Regions from separate parts of the Shewanella sp. Isolate8 genome, predicted to be linked through region 1. Evidence: predicted binding sites of a transcription regulator. Region 1 holds the regulator's gene; each other region holds the start of a gene.
The links. The regulator NrdR, encoded in region 1, represses ribonucleotide reductase genes. The targets are predictions, from matches to a motif close to AAACACNANATNTNGTGTTT.

Region 1 (6,257 bases):
TTTTTAGCGACTATCTTATCGAGAATGCCGTTAACGAACTTGTGGCCATCTTCGGCGCCGAAGGCCTTGGCCAGCTCGATCGCCTCATTGATGGCGACCTTATAAGGCACATCCTTACGGAAGGTCAGCTCGTAGGTGGCGATGCGCAACACCGCCTTCTCGATAGGCGAAACCTCATCGAACGGGCGCTCGAGGTGAGGCATAATCAACTCATCCAACTGAGCCGACTTGGTCGTGGTGCCTGATAGCAATTCACGGAAATAGCTAACGTCGACGCCATCGATCTTCTGCTCGGTGAGAAATTCATGCTCCACGTCGGCAACATTATTGCCGCTTAGCTGCCATGAGTAGATAGCTTGTACCGCTAGACGACGGGCTTTACGGCGCTCTGAAGGTTTCATCTTGGTTCCTAATCTTACAACTGCTGTTCTAGTTCTTGCAGAACATTGACCATCTCTAGCAGACCAAGTGCCGCTTCGCCGCCCTTGTTACCCGCCTTAGTACCAGAACGCTCGATAGCTTGTTCAATGGTATCTGTGGTCAATACACCGAATGACACAGGAAGGTCGAACTCAAGCGCTATCTGAGCCAGCCCCTTGTTACACTCGCCTGCAACAAAATCAAAGTGTGGCGTACCACCACGGATCACGGCGCCCAGCGCAATGATACCGTCAAATTTACCACTTGCCGCCACACGACGGGCTGCCAGTGGCAGCTCTACGGCACCGGGTACGCGGACAACGGTAATGTTGTCATCGGCGACCTGACCGAAGCGCTTCAATGTATCCACCGCGCCTTCTAGCAGACTTTCAACCACGAAGCTGTTAAAACGTGAAACCACTATGGCCACTTTGGCGTTTTTCGACTCGATATTACCTTGAACTACGTTCATTTATCTTACCTAAATTAGCTTAACAAACCCGGCACGGGAAAAAAGAGGCGGTATGATACCACAGCCTACCGCGTTGATCCCCATGCAATTTAACTCAAATCGATGAATTCCCTACAGAGTAACTTATTCTGCAATATATTCAGTGACTTCCAACCCGAAACCCGACAGCGAATGGTAACGCTTAGGCGAGCTGAGCAGACGCATGCTGGTCACGCCCACATCGGCAAGGATCTGCGAGCCCACACCCACCTGACGTGAGGTGCCCTGCCACGGCGCCGGTGCGCCAATCTCGCCCTTATCTTCCGCCTCGAAGGCCTTAACCTTAGCGATTAGCTCTTCGTTACTCTGCTGATGACCCAGCACCACTAACACGCCGCCCTCATCGGCGATACGCGCCATGGCTTTTTCCAGCGGCCAGCTGCGCTTCTCGTCGCGCTCAGAGTGCAGCAGGTCGTTGAATGTGTTTTGCAGATGCACACGGACCAAGGCGTTAGGCTCTACCTCTCCCTTCACCAGCACATAGTGCAGCTGGTTATCTATGGTGTCGCGGTAGGTGATCATGTCGAACTCGCCGAAACGGGTCGGCAGCTTGCACTTGGCCTCGCGCACCACAGTGGTTTCCTTGGTATTACGGTATTCGATGAGATCTGCGATAGTGCCTATCTTGAGGCCATGCTTCTCGGCAAACACCTCAAGATCCGGGCGACGGGCCATGGTGCCATCTTCGTTGAGGATCTCGACGATCACCGCCGATGGCTCATGACCGGCCAGGCGCGCCAGATCGCAGCCCGCCTCGGTATGACCGGCGCGGATAAGTACCCCGCCCTCTTGGGCCATCAGTGGAAAGATATGACCCGGCTGCACGATATCCGACGGCTTGGCGTCGCGGGCCACGGCGGCCTGCACGGTAACGGCTCTGTCATAGGCAGAAATACCCGTAGTCACCCCTTCTGCCGCCTCGATAGACACGGTGAAGTTGGTGGAGAACTGGGCATTGTTGTTGCTCACCATCAGCGGCAGGTTAAGCTGCTCGCAGCGGGCCTTGGTCATGGTCTGGCAGATGAGGCCGCGACCATATGTGGCCATGAAGTTGATCGCCTCGGGCGTCACCAGGTTGGCGGCCATGATCAGGTCGCCTTCATTCTCTCTGTCTTCGTCATCCATCAAGATAACCATCTTACCCAGACGGATATCTTCGATAATCGCTTCTATGCTGTGTAGTGCCATTGTTAGACCTTAAACTGTTAGACCTTGAAATATTCTTATAGTAAGAGTTATTTAATCTGCTATCGACCGGGATTGCCAGTGTCTATCTTAAAAAGCCGGAGCGAGCTAACAGATCCATGGTGACCTTTGATTCTTTCGCTGGATTTTCCTCTGACTGAGAGAAACTCAGCAGGCGCTCCAGGTGCCGGGCGATCAGATCCACCTCGATGTTGACCCTGTCACCCGCCTTGAGCTCGATAAGCGTGGTTTCGCTGGCGGTGTGAGGCACTATGGTCAGGCGAAAACGCTCGCCGTCCACCTCGTTCACCGTCAGGCTAACGCCATCTATGGTGATAGAGCCCTTATGGGCGATATAGCGCGCTAAGCCCTTGGGCGGCGTCAACCAGAATTCGATCGCCTTGCCGCGATACTGCCTGTCATCCACGCTGGCCACACCGTCGACGTGGCCGCTTACCATATGGCCGCCAAGGCGCGTAGTTGGGGTGACCGCCTTCTCCAGGTTGACCTTCTGCCCCACCTGATAATGGGCAAAACCGGTAAGCGCAACGGTTTCGGCGGAGATATCGGCCACATAACCATCGGCCATCTGCTCGACGACGGTCAGGCACACGCCATTGGTGGCTATGCTGTCACCCAATTTAACGTCACTTAAGTCCAGCTTGCCACTCGCCACGGTCAGGCGAATATCATCGCCGCGACGCTCAATTTTTCTCAGGCTGCCCACAGCCTCGATGATCCCAGTAAACATGACTAACTACTCTTTATCGCTCGGTAAATGATTGTGACTCAATTGAAAGGTAAGGCGTCTGTCGGCGCCGATGCGGCGATCGTCACACAGACGCAGGCCGGGTAACTGTGCCATCTCAGTATAGTCTGGCAGGGCCAGCAGATTGCGTCCGTGGCCGCCTAAGATCTTGGGCGCCTGATACAGCACCAACTCGTCCGCCAGTCCCTGTGCCATGAAGGCGCCGGCCAGTGTCGCCCCAGCCTCCACCATCACACTGTTAACTTGTCCGCCAAGGTATTCGAGCAGCGCCTTTAACGGCACCTGGCCATTCTCGCTGGTCAGTTGCAGTTGACTCACCTGCTCAGGCCAGGCTCTGACGATCTCATCGGGATAGGGCTGACAGCTCACCAAGAGCACGGGGGACTCAGTGTCAAACAGCTTAGCCTTGGCGCCAAGACGCGCACGAGAATCGAGCACGACACGCAGAGGCTGACGAATATCGGCATCCGCTAGCTGCTCGCGCAAATAACCTAGCTCCCCATGTCGTACGTTCAAACTTGGGTCATCGGCCAGTACCGTCTCTATGCCTGTCACTACGGCGTCGAAACGGGCGCGCATGCGCTGCACGTCGCGGCGCGCCTCAGGACCTGTGATCCATTTAGACACGCCATTGGAAAGCGCCGTCTTACCATCCAGGCTGGCGGCCAGTTTGATGCTGACCCAGGGAAGTCCGGTGCGCATCCGCTTCATAAACCCAGGGTTGAGGGCAGCGGCCTCTTCTTGCAGCAGGCCGACCTCGACGCGAATACCGGCATCCTCGAGCATCTTGGTCCCCCGGCCTGACACCTGAGGATTTGGGTCGGTGACCGCTACCACGACGCGGGAAACCTGCGCCTTTATCAGCCCCTCGGCGCAGGGGGGCGTGCGGCCATAGTGGCTACAGGGCTCCAGAGTCACGTAGGCAGTGGCGCCTTTGGCGTTATCGCCCGCCATACGCAGGGCGTGCACCTCAGCGTGGGGGCCGCCGGCGGCGATATGATAGCCCTCGCCCACAAGGGTCTCCCCCTGGACGAGCACGCAACCGACATTCGGATTGGGACGAGTGGTGTACTGGCCCTTGCGGGCCAACTGGATGGCGCGCGCCATCATCTGAGAATCAAATTTGGACCAGGCCATGTCTGGATCGCCATCTCTTGAGAATAATTGGGGAAGCCCCGCTACGCATAATCTAAGACTTGCCCGGTTTGCTCTTATCGTTTTGCAACTTGGCAATCGCCTCGCCGAACTCGGAGACATCTTCGAAGGCGCGGTACACGGAGGCGAAGCGGATATAGGCCACCTTGTCGAGATTGACCAGGTGATCCATCATCAGATTACCTATCATCTTAGAGGTGACCTCGCGCTCGCCCGTGGCCCTTAGGGTAGATTTAATCTTGCTGAGCGCCTGCTCTATCTCGTCCATCGACACGGGGCGCTTCTCGACCGCCCTGAGCATGCCGCCACGCAACTTGTCTTCATCGAAGGGTTGGCGGCTGCCATCTTGTTTCACCACTCTGGGCATCACCAGCTCGGCGCCTTCGAAGGTGGTAAATCTCTCGTGACAAAGCAGACACTCGCGACGACGACGCACCTGATGACCATCGGCCACCAGACGAGAATCAATCACCTTAGTGTCGGTTGCGCTGCAAAACGGACAATGCATTGAGCCTCCAGCATATGCTAATCGGTATCTTGGGGAGCTTTCCCTTGAAATAGATACAAAAATGGCCGCTACCAATATTAAATCAGTAGCGGCCATCGGAGTTTACCCGATTTAACCCTTAAGGTTAACCGTAAACAGGGTACTTAGCGCACAATTCAAGCACCTGGTTCTTCACGCGCTCGATAGTGCCTTCGTTGCTGATGTCATCGAGAATGTCACAGATCCAGTTAGTCAACTCAACCGCTTCAGCTTCTTTGAAGCCGCGACGCGTGATGGCAGGCGAACCGATACGCAGACCCGAGGTCACGAAAGGTGAGCGTGGATCGTTAGGCACTGAGTTCTTGTTTACCGTGATGTTGGCACGACCCAGGGCCGCATCGGCATCTTTACCCGTGATATCTTTAGCGATCAGATCCAGCAGGAACAGGTGGTTTTCTGTGCCGCCAGAAACGACATCGAAACCGCGCTCGATGAAGGTGTTAGCCATCGCCTTAGCGTTAACCACAACCTGCTGCTGGTAAGCCTTAAACTCAGGAGACAGCGCTTCCTTGAAGGCCACCGCCTTACCGGCGATAACGTGCATCAATGGGCCCCCCTGACCACCTGGGAATACCGCAGAGTTCAGCTTCTTGTATAGGTCTTCGTCATTCGCCGCAGACAGAATGATACCGCCGCGAGGACCGGCTAGAGTCTTGTGAGTCGTCGAAGTCACCACGTGTGCGTGTGGCACTGGGTTAGGATAGACACCGGCGGCGATAAGGCCTGCAACGTGGGCCATGTCGACAAACAGGTAAGCACCAATCTTGTCGGCGATCTCACGCATGCGTGCCCAGTCGACGATACCAGAGTAAGCAGAGAAACCACCAATCATCATCTTAGGCTTGTGCTCAACGGCCAGACGCTCCATCTCGTCGTAGTCGATCTTGCCAGACTCGTCGATGCCGTAAGGCACTATGTTGTACAGCTTGCCAGAGAAGTTTACTGGTGAGCCGTGAGTCAGGTGACCGCCGTGAGCCAGGTTCATACCCAGTACGGTATCGCCTGGTTGCAATAGCGCCATATAAACTGCGCTGTTAGCCTGAGAGCCAGAGTGAGGCTGAACGTTAGCATAGGTCGCACCGAACAGTTCTTTGGCGCGCTCGATAGCTAGGTTTTCGACGATATCGACATGCTCACAACCACCGTAGTAACGCTTGCCAGGATAACCTTCGGCGTACTTGTTCGTCAGCTGAGAACCTTGAGCCTCCATCACGCGAGGAGAAGTATAGTTCTCCGAGGCGATAAGCTCGATGTGCTCTTCTTGACGACGAGTCTCTTCCTGGATCGCTTCAAACAGTTGCGGATCAAAGTCGGCGATGTTCATCTCTTTTTTCAGCATTGGTCACTCCAGCTGTAAAGTCTTATTAAGGTAGGGTTGCGCGGTATTCTACAGTGCATTCGATCACAATCCCAGCATTTGCGACATGAAATTAGTTGCGATTCAAGCTGAGAAATGTTCATCAAAATGCCCCTTACAACAAAAGTCGGGCGATTAAGCCCTGTTTTGCCAAGACTCCTTTTTTGCAAGGGACAAAATGGCTGGTTTACAGCCTTTTGAACGAAAACACTGTTTTATTAATCCAACAAAAATGACGGCGCCGGGCCGTCATTTTGCATTAGTAAAGGTAATCAGTAAGGTAATCAATAATGGTATTCGAGTTGCAGCCAGC
Region 2 (6,257 bases), 900 kb from region 1:
ATAACGCATGGCCGCCGCGGCGTCACCATCGACCGAACCAAAGTTACCCTGACCATCGACCAAGGTGTAGCGCATAGAAAACGGCTGCGCCATACGAACGATAGTGTCGTAAACGGCCGAGTCACCGTGCGGGTGATATTTACCGATCACATCACCGACGACACGCGCCGACTTTTTATAAGGTTTGTTCCAATCGTTCTTCAACTCGTTCATCGCGAATAATACGCGGCGATGAACCGGCTTTAGACCGTCACGCACATCGGGTAACGCACGGCCAACGATCACGCTCATGGCGTAATCCAAATATGAATTCTTTAATTCGTCTTCAATATTAATTGGTGTTATAGATGAAGCCAGATCAGTCATAAACTGCTCGATCCCTTGAAATTTAGCCGACAAAATACTGCTTAAAAACCAGGCAATATTTTACCAAGCCAGAAAACGTGATTTGGCATTCTAACACAGATATTTAAAGGCGCTAGACCCTATTGAAATTTCACCTCAAATATCTGTTTACGGCGTAAAACCTAAGTCGGTTTTAGGTAGAATGAACGCTTTAACAGCAATCTGATGACTAAGCAGACATTTTCGCTGGCTTCTTCTTTGTTTATCTAAGGCGATGGGTATAATAGCTACATCATTTATCCCCTTCAGAGGACTCTCCGTGTCTAACCTTTCTGAGACAAATTTTTCTGAGACTAGTAATGCCAATGTCGATCCGCAAGAAATTGCCAAGTTTGAGAAGATGGCTGCCACTTGGTGGGATCCCGAAGGGGAATTTAAACCGATTCATAAGCTCAATCCCCTGAGACTCAACTATATCGATCAAGCCGTCGGTGGCCTATTTGGTAAGCGTGTGCTGGATGTCGGCTGCGGCGGCGGTATTCTCTCCGAAAGCATGGCGCGTCTGGGAGCTAAGGTAGATGGATTGGATATGGGCGCCGAGCCCCTCGATGTCGCTAAACTTCACGCCTTAGAGATGGGCGTTGAGATTAACTACATCCAGGACACGGCAGAGCACCACAGAGACAGCCATAAAGGTCAGTATGATGTAGTCACCTGCATGGAGATGCTCGAACACGTGCCCGACCCTGCCTCTGTGATCAAGGCCTGTAGCGACATGGTCAAGCCTGGCGGCTATGTGTTCTTTTCGACCATCAACCGCAACCTGAGGGCCTATGTTGAGACAGTGCTTGGCGCCGAGTATCTACTTAAGATGTTGCCTGTGGGCACCCACGATCATAAGAAGTACATCAAGCCATCGGAACTCATTGGCATGGCCGATGCGGTGGAGCTAGAGTGCGTCGACGCCACTGGCATCACCTATAACCCGCTGACCGATATCTTCCGTTACACCAAGTCATTAGACGTCAACTATATGATCGCCACGGTTAAGCAGGATGACTAAAGGGTTGGCGACAGAAGGCATGTCTATCGATGCAATGCCTATTGATGCAGTGCCTATCGATGCAGTGGCTATCGATACAATGCAGATAAAAGGTGTACTGTTCGACCTCGATGGCACCTTAGTCGACACGGCGCCAGATCTCGTGCTGGCGCTAAACCTCGCACTAAACGACTTCGGACTGCCCAGCCAATTGCTGGAAGATATTCGCTTTGCGGCGTCTCATGGCAGCCTGGCCTTGGTCGAAGCCGCTCAGCCCCACCTTAATGATGAAGAGAAAGCGGCAATCCAGCAGGCGCTACTTACTCATTATCACAGGGTCAATGGCCAGGCGGCCAAGCTGTTTGATGGCATGCTCCCCTTGCTGCAACACCTTAGTGACCAGCGCATCCCCTATGGTGTCGTCACCAATAAGGCGGCGCGCTTTGCCCGGCCCCTACTGCACAGGCTTGAGTTAGCCAGTAAGATGCCAGCCATCATCAGCGGCGATTCCACCACCCAGAGTAAACCCCATCCCGCACCGATGCGGCTGGCCGCATCCCAACTGGGTGTGAGCTGTGCGCATATTCTCTATCTCGGCGATGCCAAACGAGACCTCGAGGCGGCACGCAATAGTGACATGCTCGGCGGCATCGCGCATTGGGGTTATATTGGAAACAATGACCACGCACACCTATGGCCGCACGACTTTGGTTTCGAGGCGCCATCTAAGGTACTTGAGCTGCTAAAACAGGGATAAGTGTCTGTTAAGAGAGATGAATCACATGCTATTGTGTGCTGGCGTGTGACGCATCAGTAAAAAGTCGTCTTAACTGGGAGCGCGATCCTTTTTTAGCACAAAAAGATCCATAGGATCTGGCCAATATTTTAGCTTTCGTGATAGGCGTTATCGGTCGTCTAAAACTTGACCCGACTTTGCTATCGTAATTGAAAACAAGGGTTAAAGGTAAGCCATTACTAACCCTTTGGTTTACCCCCAAGATATCCACAACTTGTCCCCTAAAAACCCGCTTGCAATATCCCACCAACCTCACTATCTTGTATCCTATTAAAGAAAAAACACCATATCTTGTGTATGGGCGGCGGTCGAAGCCACTAGAACTGCAGTAGTGCTCAGGTACTTTTTTAACATCTTCGATTGTTTTTACATGGAAACGTAGGGTGGAGCTTTTCACCCCTAGCGATATTTAATTCAAGGCTTATCTTCAATGAACAGCAATATGCAAGTCACGAAGCGCAGTGGCGAACGTGAAACTATCGATCTCGATAAGATCCACCGAGTGATCACTTGGGCGGCCAAAGGACTGAATAATGTCTCAGTATCGGAAGTCGAATTACGTTCACACCTTCAGTTTTATGATGGAATCCCAACTGAAGCGATCCACGAAACCATTATTAAGGCCGCTGCCGACCTTATCTCGCCGGAATCACCAGACTACCAGTTCCTCTCTGCACGTCTGGCCATTTTCCACCTGCGCAAGAAAGCCTTCGGTCAGTTTGAGCCGCCTTCGCTATACGACCATGTGGTGAAGCTGGTTGAGCTAGGCAAATATGACACGCATATTCTTAACGACTATAGCCGCGAGGAGTTAGACACACTCGACAGCTATATCGACCATTGGCGCGACATGAACTTCTCTTATGCCGCGGTTAAGCAGCTGGAAGGTAAGTACCTGGTTCAAAACCGTGTCACCCACGAAGTCTACGAGAGCGCGCAGTTTCTCTATATTCTGGTGGCGGCCTGTCTGTTTGCCAACTACCCGAAAGAGACGCGTCTTCAGTACGTTAAAGATTTCTATGACGCGACCTCGACCTTTAAGATCTCGCTACCGACACCTATCATGTCAGGCGTGCGTACGCCGACTCGTCAGTTCAGCTCCTGCGTACTGATCGAGTGTGGTGACAGCCTGGATTCTATCAATGCGACCGCCTCTTCTATCGTGAAATATGTGTCGCAACGTGCTGGCATCGGGGTCAACGCTGGCCGCATCCGCGCGCTGGGCAGCCCAATCCGCGGCGGTGAGGCATTCCACACAGGCTGTCTGCCTTTCTATAAGTATTTCCAGACGGCGGTTAAGTCTTGTTCACAAGGCGGCGTTCGCGGCGGCGCAGCAACCCTGTTCTACCCGATGTGGCACCTTGAGGTTGAGTCTCTGCTGGTGCTGAAGAACAACCGCGGCGTAGAAGATAACCGTATTCGTCACCTGGACTACGGCGTGCAGCTCAACAAGCTGATGTACCAGCGTCTTATTCAGGGCGGCATGATCACCCTGTTTAGCCCATCAGACGTACCAGGCCTATATGATGCCTTCTTCGAAGATCAGGCCGAGTTCGAGCGTCTGTATGTGAAGTATGAGCAAGATGAGAGCATTCGTAAGAAGCAGATCAAGGCGGTAGAACTCTTCTCCTTGATGATGCAAGAGCGGGCCTCAACGGGTCGTATCTATATCCAGAACGTGGATCACTGTAATACTCATAGCCCGTTCGATGCTAAGGTTGCGCCGGTGCGTCAATCTAACCTGTGTCTTGAAATCGCATTGCCGACCAAGCCGCTAAACAACATCGACGATCCCGATGGTGAAATAGCCCTTTGTACCCTTTCTGCGTTGAACCTGGGTGCCATCAAGAAGTTGGACGAGCTCGAAAGCCTAGCAGATCTTGCCGTGCGTGCACTCGATAGCCTGCTTGATTATCAAGACTACCCGATCGTTTCGGCGCACAAAGGCTCGATGAATCGTCGTACGCTCGGAATTGGTGTGATCAACTTTGCCAACTATCTGGCTAAAGAAGGCGTACGTTACTCAGACGGCAGCGCCAACGGCATCACGCACAAGACCTTCGAAGCGATCCAGTTCTATCTGCTTAAGGCCTCGATGAAGCTTGCAAAAGAGCAAGGCGCCTGCCCTGCCTTCCACGAGACCAACTACGCAAAGGGTATCCTGCCTATCGATACCTACAAGCGCGATCTCGATAAGATTTGTGACGAGCCACTGCACCTGGATTGGGAAACGCTACGTGAGGAGATCAAGACCCACGGCCTGCGTAACTCGACCCTGTCGGCCCTGATGCCATCTGAGACCTCATCGCAGATCTCAAACGCGACTAACGGTATCGAGCCTCCACGCGGCCTTATCAGCGTAAAAGCCAGTAAGGACGGTCAGCTCAAGCAAGTGGTACCGGACTTCGAGAAGTACCAGTACAGCTACGAGCTACTTTGGAACATGCCAGGCAACGAAGGTTACCTGCAGCTGGTAGGCTTGATGCAGAAGTTTGTTGACCAATCTATCTCGGCCAACACCAACTATGACCCAAGCCGCTTCCCAGGTGCCAAGGTGCCTATGCAGGTGCTGCTGAAAGACCTACTAACGGCATACAAATATGGTGTGAAGACACTTTACTATCACAACACACGTGACGGTGCGTCAGATAAATATGACGATATCACCTCCATTGAGAAAGAAGACGATAGCTGTGCAGGCGGCGCCTGTAAGATCTAACTCTACGTGTTTTAACCTTTTATCAGGGGGCCTTGCCCCCTTTATCGGAAGATAGAAAAATGGCCTATTCAACATTTTGTCAAACACCTAACAATGCCCTGCTTGAACCCATGTTTCTCGGTCAATCGGTTAACGTTGCCCGTTACGATCTGCAAAAATATGAAGTGTTCGAAAAGCTGATCGAGAAGCAACTCTCTTTCTTCTGGCGTCCAGAAGAGGTGGATGTCAGCAAAGATAAGATTGATTATGCGGCGCTGCCGGATCATGAGAAGCATATCTTTATCTCTAACCTCAAGTACCAGACCCTACTGGATTCTATTCAGGGACGCTCGCCAAACGTAGCCTTCCTGCCATTAGTGTCGCTGCCAGAACTTGAGACTTGGATCGAGACCTGGTCTTTCTCCGAGACGATTCACTCTCGCTCATACACCCACATCATTCGTAACATTGTGAACGATCCTTCGGTAGTATTCGACGACATCGTCCAGAACGAAGAGATCCTCAAGCGTGCCAGCGATATTGCCGATTATTACGATAACCTGATCGAACTCAGCCAGATCTATCATCTAATGGGCGAAGGCACTCACGAGATCAACGGCAAGACCCTAGTGGTCACCACCCGCGAGATAAAGAAAGCCCTCTACCTGTGCATGATGTCGGTTAACGTGCTCGAGGCGATCCGCTTCTACGTCAGCTTCGCCTGCTCATTCGCCTTCGCCGAGCGTAAGGTGATGGAAGGTAACGCCAAAATCATCCGCCTGATCGCCCGTGATGAAGCCCTACACCTTAACAGCACTCAGCATATCCTTAAGCTGATGCAAGGCGGCAAGGACGATCCTGAGATGGCCGAGATCGCCAAAGAGTGCGAACAGCAGGCGATCGATATCTTCGTTAAGGCAGCCGAGCAAGAGAAAGAGTGGGCCAAGTACCTGTTTAAGGATGGCTCTATGATCGGCCTGAACGAGCAGATCCTCTGTCAGTACGTCGAGTACATCACCAACGAGCGTATGAAGTCAGTCAACCTGGCAAGCCCATATGCCGATCAGAGCAACCCTCTGCCTTGGATGAAGAACTGGTTGGAGAGTGATTCGGTACAGGTCGCGCCACAGGAAGTCGAGGTATCCTCTTATCTTGTGGGTCAGATCGACGCCTCTGTCGACGAAAGTGAGTTTGCCGACTTTGATCTATAAGAAAGAGGCCTTTAACAAGGCGATCTTTAAGAAGGCTCCTATCGTGAGCCTTCAAGGGCAACCTGTCCTACTCTATACCAGCAACCACCAGAGCCTGTTGGCGGCGCTCGAGCAGAAGAAAGTCCGTATCTTCTCTGAGTGTCGCAACGGCTTTTGTGGTGCCTG
Region 3 (6,257 bases), on a different contig from region 1:
GAAGCTGTTGGTGTAATAGCCTCGATCCGTTACGCCATCGATCACCCCAAAGGCCTCTGTGTCCAGCTTGCAGAAGCGGCTGCACAGGTTCTCGCTCGGCGTGCTATAGAGGCTAAAGCCATAGCCCGACTCCTCACGCCAACGCACGGTCGCCGCCTTGAGGTGCTCGATAATGGCAAGGGCCTTATCTCTGAGCGCCTCGCTGTCATACACATGGGCCTCATTGCCGTAAAGGGCATTGATGGTCTCATGCAGGCCGATGTACCCCAGGGAGATAGAGGCGCGGCCATTCTTAAAGATGCCGCTGATCTCATCATCCGCGCGCAGACGCACGCCACAGGCGCCTTCCATATAAAGAATTGGCGCTACCCTCGCCTTCACGCCTTGTAGACGCTCGATGCGAGTGTCCAGGGCGCGGCGAGCCACCGCCAGACGCTCATCAAGCAATTGATAGAAGCGGGTCTCGTCGCCCTGAGCCTCGATGGCGATCCGCGGCAGGTTTAGGCTCACGACACCCAGGTTGTTGCGCCCTTCGTGCACCAGCTCGCCTTCCTCCTCATAGGTGCCGAGGAAGCTGCGACAGCCCATAGGCGTCTTAAAGGAACCGGTAACCTTCTCGACCTGCTCATAGTTGAGGATATCCGGGTACATGCGCATCGACGCGCACTTGAGCGCCATCTGCTTAATATCATAGTTGCAGTCACCCGCCTTGTGGTTAATGCCGTCGCGAATGGCAAACACCAACTTAGGGAAGACGGCCGTCTTACGGTTCTTACCCAGGCCAGTCATGCGTACCTTCATCATAGACGACTGAATCAGGCGCGACTCCCAGGAGGTGCCAAGGCCGAAGCCGAAAGTCACAAAAGGTGTCTGGCCGTTGGCGGTGTGCAGGGTATTTACCTCATACTCCAGCGACTGGAAGGCGTCGTGACACTCCTTCTCCGTCTGCGCCGTGGCAAAGGCCTTGGCGTCTGTGATCCCCCAGGTCAGCGCGACCTGATAATGCTTGTCGTAACTCTTGGCAACGAATGGTGCCAGCACCTCATCGATACGGTTGATGGTGGTGCCGCCGTAGATATGGCTAGCCACCTGAGCGATGATCTGCGCCGTTACCGCAGTCGCAGTCGAAATTGACTTGGGGGTCTCGATCTCGGCGTTACCCATCTTGAAGCCGTGGGTCAGCATGCCGGCCAGATCGATCAGCATACAGTTAAACATAGGGAAGAAAGGCGCATAGTCGAGATCGTGATAATGGATCTCGCCAGACTCATGGGCCGCCACCACATCTTTTGGCAGAATATGGCGTGTGGCATAGTGTTTGGCCACAATGCCTGCCAGCAGATCCCGCTGAGTCGGGATCACCTTGGAGTCTTTGTTGGCGTTCTCGTTAAGCAGCGCGGCATTGCTTTGCTCCACCAGACCACGGATCTCGCGGTTGAGGCGACTGCTCAACTCACGATGGATATCCCTATCATGGCGATACTCGATATAGACCCTGGCGAGTCGCTTGTAGGGGCCTTCCATCAACTGGTTTTCGACCGCATCTTGCAGGTCGTGAATATCCACCTGCTCGAGCTCGGCCACCGACTGGCGCACTTGTAGGGCCACCTCGGTGGCATAGGCAACATCATCAATACCTGCCGAACTTGCAGCGGCAATCACTGCATCCCGAATCCTTGTTTCGTCAAAAGGCGTGCGGTAACCATCCCGCTTAATAACCACTGGCATTGTTCAATATCTCCTCAAGTAACGGCCAAATTAACACCATATATAGTGTTAATATAGACGATGAACACAATATGTAGCGCATTAAGCTACAAGTCAGGCTCAAGTACCTTGATCCAGATCATTAATTTGCGGATGGATTTTTTTAACACAAGATTACTGCCAACTGAGCCACTTATCGTCAAAACTGGCCTTGACCCAGCTGGAAAAGGGAGCTAGATGCGGGATAAAAATGGGACAAACTGTGAATAAATTACGTAATTCTTTTAGATAGTGACAGATAACGCTGTAGTTGTCCGGAAGCCTGTTGCGAACTTCCTGAGGCAGACGCCAATTGCATGGTCGACTTGAGTCCCTGCCACATCGCCTTATCGTTCTGGGTCAGCCCGTGTTCCCCCTGAACAAATACCGCCAGTTGCGCCGACACCCGCGCCGCCTTCTGGTTCAGCCCCTGGCTATCGAGGCTGTCCATCTGTTTTAGCACAGACTCGGCATCATCGAGCATGGCGATCATCACGCTATCGGGCTTACTCTCCTTGAGTTGCGCTCGCTGGCTGGCAATAAAGTCAAGCAGCGACGGCTGCGACGCATCCCCCCTTGGGATCTCAAAGCCTGCCTGACCCAGGCGATTGAGCTGGTTTTCCGACAAGATGCCGTCCTGATGCAGACGCTGAATTAACTTAGGAATGTCGCCAAGACCAAATTGCCCCTTGGAAAAGAAATCTTTCGCCATCGCCTCTATCTTCTGCGCCCGCTCGGCCCTGGGCGAGAGAAACACCGCCTCCTGTGGGATCCCTGGTCCGCCAGCTTTTGCCTGGGTGTCCTGGTGGGACAGCGTCACCTTGTCGCTGGAAGATGAACTATCGACATCTGGGGTGTCCTGACCATGTGTGTTTTGGCCATAGGTGTTGGCGATCAGGTTGCCTTGTGAACCCGTAATGGCCTGGCTAATTGAATTCATTGTCAATTTTTCGACTGCTGCATGAAATATCCAAGCAAGCAGCAAAAACCAGGCCAGAGATAACCTATGCCCCAAATAACTCAGGCTAGAGAAAACTCATGTTAGAAATAAGTCAGGCCAGAGAAAACCCGGATCACAGAAAACCCGGGTCACAGAAAACCAGAGGCGCTTATTTAAAAGCTAGGGCCTGTTTATCTTTCGCGTTCATTTTTGCAGCGTTCTGTATCGCCTTTATACAAGGCAGAGCGATTGTAATGTGGTGTGCTACATCAATGAGCGATAACGCAGTAGAAAAATGATACAGACGCTGCCCGCAGGGTTCGTCTTGAGCACGTTCAACTCTTTGTTACTCGGATTTTATATAGAATAACTATACTTCAAGCCTCATGCCGCGATTTGAACGTGCTCAATTAGAACAAAATTTGTTCTCAAAAGGTCAACAGGCCCTAGTGACTCTCCAGTTCATCGACTCGGGCGCGGATAATATGAGCCACCTGCTTAACCGCCTCCTGCCCCGCCTCGATTGCCTCACCAGCGCGGTGAAACTCCATGGTTCCTATCTCCATCACGTTAGGGGTGATCAGGATATCCGGCGGATCGCCCATCAGGCGTACTCTTTTATGGCGCTGCTCAAGGATATCCATCGACTGCGACATCACAGCCAACATCCCGGGCTCGCTACGATTACCCAGGGAAAACTTATCGGTCAGGCCGCTGACATAGTCTCTTCCCCTTGCCAGGAGATCCATGAAGCCGCTCTCCAGCTCCTTCTCGGCTTTCACCAGCTCGGCTTCGCTGGCCTTCACGTCGGAAGAGATGGCCACAGGCAGCTGCTGTTGGCGCGTCTTCCTGTGTGCATTTAGATCCACGGCGATCACCAGATCGACCCCCATGGCACGACTCACAGACACGGGAACCGGATTGACCACGGCGCCGTCCACCAGCCAGCGGTCTCCGACTCGCGCCGGTGGTAAGATCCCCGGCATAGAGCAGGAGGCGCGCACCGCATGACGCAGATTGCCCTGCTTAAACCAGATCTCCTGCCCGGTATAGAGATCGGTTGCCACCGCGGCGAAAGGCATCTGCATCTGCTCGATGTCCAGGTTGCCGATATGCTGCTGCATCACGTCAAACACCTTCTCGCCACCAATCAGTCCGCCCTTGCGCCAACTAAGATCCATCAGGCCAAGCACGTCCCAGCTAGAGAAGCTGCTGACCCAGGCCTCTAAATCCTCAAGATTATCTTGCGCATAGGCGGCGCCCACCACGGCGCCGATAGAGCAACCTGCCACCTTATTGGGGAAAATCCCCATGTTCGCCAGCTCGTTTAGCACCCCGATATGGGCCCATCCCTTAGCCGCGCCACTCCCCAATGCAATGCCGATATTCGCCATCTTCTCTACTTCTCTCCCTGGGACGCGATCGGCCTTAACCAAGCCGCGCCGTATGTTGTCTTTGTTTTCATCATAAGCCAAAGCGCGCTCGGGCACAGCCCGTGACACTAAAAATTAATCTCGCCGATAGGCTTACGAATCGGTATCGCGCTAGTCATGGCTGAATCGCGCTTAGCGATGTATAATGCGCGCCTATCTATATTTTGGAGCACAGCATTGCAATTTTCAGATTTTTCACTCGATAAACGTCTACTGACCAGCCTTGAACACATGGGCATCGATACGCCGACCGAGATCCAAACGCAATCGATCCCCGTAGGCTTATCGGGAAGAGATCTCATGGCATCGTCTAAGACAGGTTCGGGCAAGACCCTCGCCTTCCTGTTGCCAGCAATGCAGCGCGTCATCGCCACCAAGGCCCTCAGCAAGCGCGACCCCAGAGTCTTGATTCTGCTGCCCACTCGAGAGCTGGCCACTCAGGTCTACAGTCAACTGCGGCTACTTGTGGCTAACACCCAATATAAGGCAATCAAGATCCTCGGCGGGGAAAACTTTAACGACCAGGCCAAGGCGCTGGCCAAAGACCCTCACTTCGTGGTGGCCACACCCGGCCGTCTGGCGGATCACCTGGCCCAGCGCCATCTGTTCCTCAACGGACTCGAACTTCTCATCCTGGATGAGGCCGACCGCATGCTGGATCTGGGCTTCGCCGAGCAGCTAAAGGCGATCAACCTGGCCGCCGATCACAAGCGTCGCCAGACCCTGATGTTCTCGGCCACACTGGATCACGGCCAGATCAACGAAATCGCCGCCGAGCTTCTCAAAGAGCCCGAGCACGTGGCCATCGGCGCCTCTCACGTAGAGAACCAGGATATCACCCAGAAGATCTACCTGTGCGACAACCTCAGCCACAAGGAGCAGCTGCTCACCCGCCTGCTGCAGCTCGAACCGCACAAGCAGGTGATCATCTTTACCGCTACCCGCGGCGATACCGACCGCCTGGCAACACTGCTGGCCGAGCAGGGCTTTAGCACCAGCTCCTTAAGCGGTGAGCTGAAACAGGCGGCGCGCAACCAGATCATGGATCAATTTAGCCGCGGTCAGCAGCAGATTTTGGTCACCACAGATGTGGCCTCTCGCGGCCTGGATCTGCTCAACGTCTCCTTGGTGATCAATTTCGACATGCCAAAATTTGCCGAAGAATATATTCACCGTATCGGCCGCACCGGCCGCGCCGGCGCCAAGGGGGATGCTATCTCCCTAGTGGGACCGAAAGACTGGTTCAACTTCAAGCAGGTACAAACCTTCCTGCAGAAACGTTTCGAATTTAGCGAGCTAGAGGAGTTAGCGCCTACCTTTAAGGGTCTGAAGGACAAGCCCAGCCAGGACAAGCGTCAGGGTAAGAGTCAGGCAAAGCCTAAGGCCAAGACGACCAAGACTAGCCGCAGCGACAAACCCAAGCAACAGCGAGATAAACGCTTTATCACAGGCGTCGACGTGGGCGATGCGCCTATGCTACGTAAACCCAAGTCGAAACTGCAAGATACGCCGGAAGAGTAAGCATCGAGCGACTAAGCTAATACGACAAAGCAAGTCCAGCTAAGTTAGTACAAATAAGCTATTACGAATAAGCGGCCAGCTAAGGCCGCTTTTTAATGCCCTGAGCCGCTCACCATCAGTTCCCTCTAAAGCAGCTTTCCCTGACCTGCTTCCCCGGACCAACTCTCCAAGACACTCCCGGCGGAAACGGCGTCAAGTCGCATGATTTAAACCAAGCAATAGGCAAGTGCGTCGATTTTCACGCAACAACTAGTGCTCAATTGCAGCAATTAAGGTTACAATAGCCGCCATTGATTTTTTTATATTAGGGTTATCATGAGAGTTTGTGGCGTTGAGTTAAAAGGTGGCGAAGCCATCATCTGTTTGTTGAGCTATGAGGGTGAGACCTTTAACATCCCTGATTGCCGTTCTCGCTCACTGACCATCTCTAATTCGGCCAGCACAGAGTCGATCAAAGAGTTCCACTTTGCCTTCAGCAAGCTGATGCAAGACTATAAGGTCGACGAAGTCGCCATCATTGAGCGCGAGCAGAAAGGCAAGCTGGCAGGCAGCGCCACCAGTTTCAAGATGGAAGCGGCCATTCAGCTTTGCGGCCTGCCGGTGCAGCTGATCTCACC

Region 2: nrdA (class 1a ribonucleoside-diphosphate reductase subunit alpha) is a predicted target of NrdR. The motif match lies at 2,463-2,482, and genes of this name have one in related genera.
Region 3: nrdD (anaerobic ribonucleoside-triphosphate reductase) is a predicted target of NrdR. The motif match lies at 1,760-1,779, and genes of this name have one in related genera.

What each region holds. Positions count from the first base shown of each region.
Region 1 covers NZ_JAKEVI010000001.1:771,073-777,329, reverse strand. The annotation lists gene nusB (transcription antitermination factor NusB) at 1-401, opposite strand, end outside; gene ribE (6,7-dimethyl-8-ribityllumazine synthase) at 416-892, opposite strand; gene ribBA (bifunctional 3,4-dihydroxy-2-butanone-4-phosphate synthase/GTP cyclohydrolase II) at 1,016-2,119, opposite strand; gene L1D43_RS03315 (riboflavin synthase) at 2,202-2,867, opposite strand; gene ribD (bifunctional diaminohydroxyphosphoribosylaminopyrimidine deaminase/5-amino-6-(5-phosphoribosylamino)uracil reductase RibD) at 2,874-4,022, opposite strand; gene nrdR (transcriptional regulator NrdR) at 4,075-4,548, opposite strand; gene glyA (serine hydroxymethyltransferase) at 4,673-5,926, opposite strand; gene L1D43_RS03295 (DUF3943 domain-containing protein) at 6,229-6,257, opposite strand, start outside.
Region 2 covers NZ_JAKEVI010000001.1:1,675,141-1,681,397, reverse strand. The annotation lists gene gyrA (DNA gyrase subunit A) at 1-366, opposite strand, end outside; gene ubiG (bifunctional 2-polyprenyl-6-hydroxyphenol methylase/3-demethylubiquinol 3-O-methyltransferase UbiG) at 620-1,408, shown strand; gene L1D43_RS07390 (HAD-IA family hydrolase) at 1,401-2,144, shown strand; gene nrdA (class 1a ribonucleoside-diphosphate reductase subunit alpha) at 2,614-4,902, shown strand; gene nrdB (class Ia ribonucleoside-diphosphate reductase subunit beta) at 4,962-6,092, shown strand; gene yfaE (class I ribonucleotide reductase maintenance protein YfaE) at 6,073-6,257, shown strand, end outside.
Region 3 covers NZ_JAKEVI010000002.1:140,077-146,333, forward strand. The annotation lists gene nrdD (anaerobic ribonucleoside-triphosphate reductase) at 1-1,728, opposite strand, end outside; gene L1D43_RS09975 (hypothetical protein) at 1,979-2,686, opposite strand; gene rssA (patatin-like phospholipase RssA) at 3,133-4,080, opposite strand; gene L1D43_RS09985 (DEAD/DEAH box helicase) at 4,297-5,640, shown strand; gene L1D43_RS09990 (DUF3010 family protein) at 5,956-6,257, shown strand, end outside.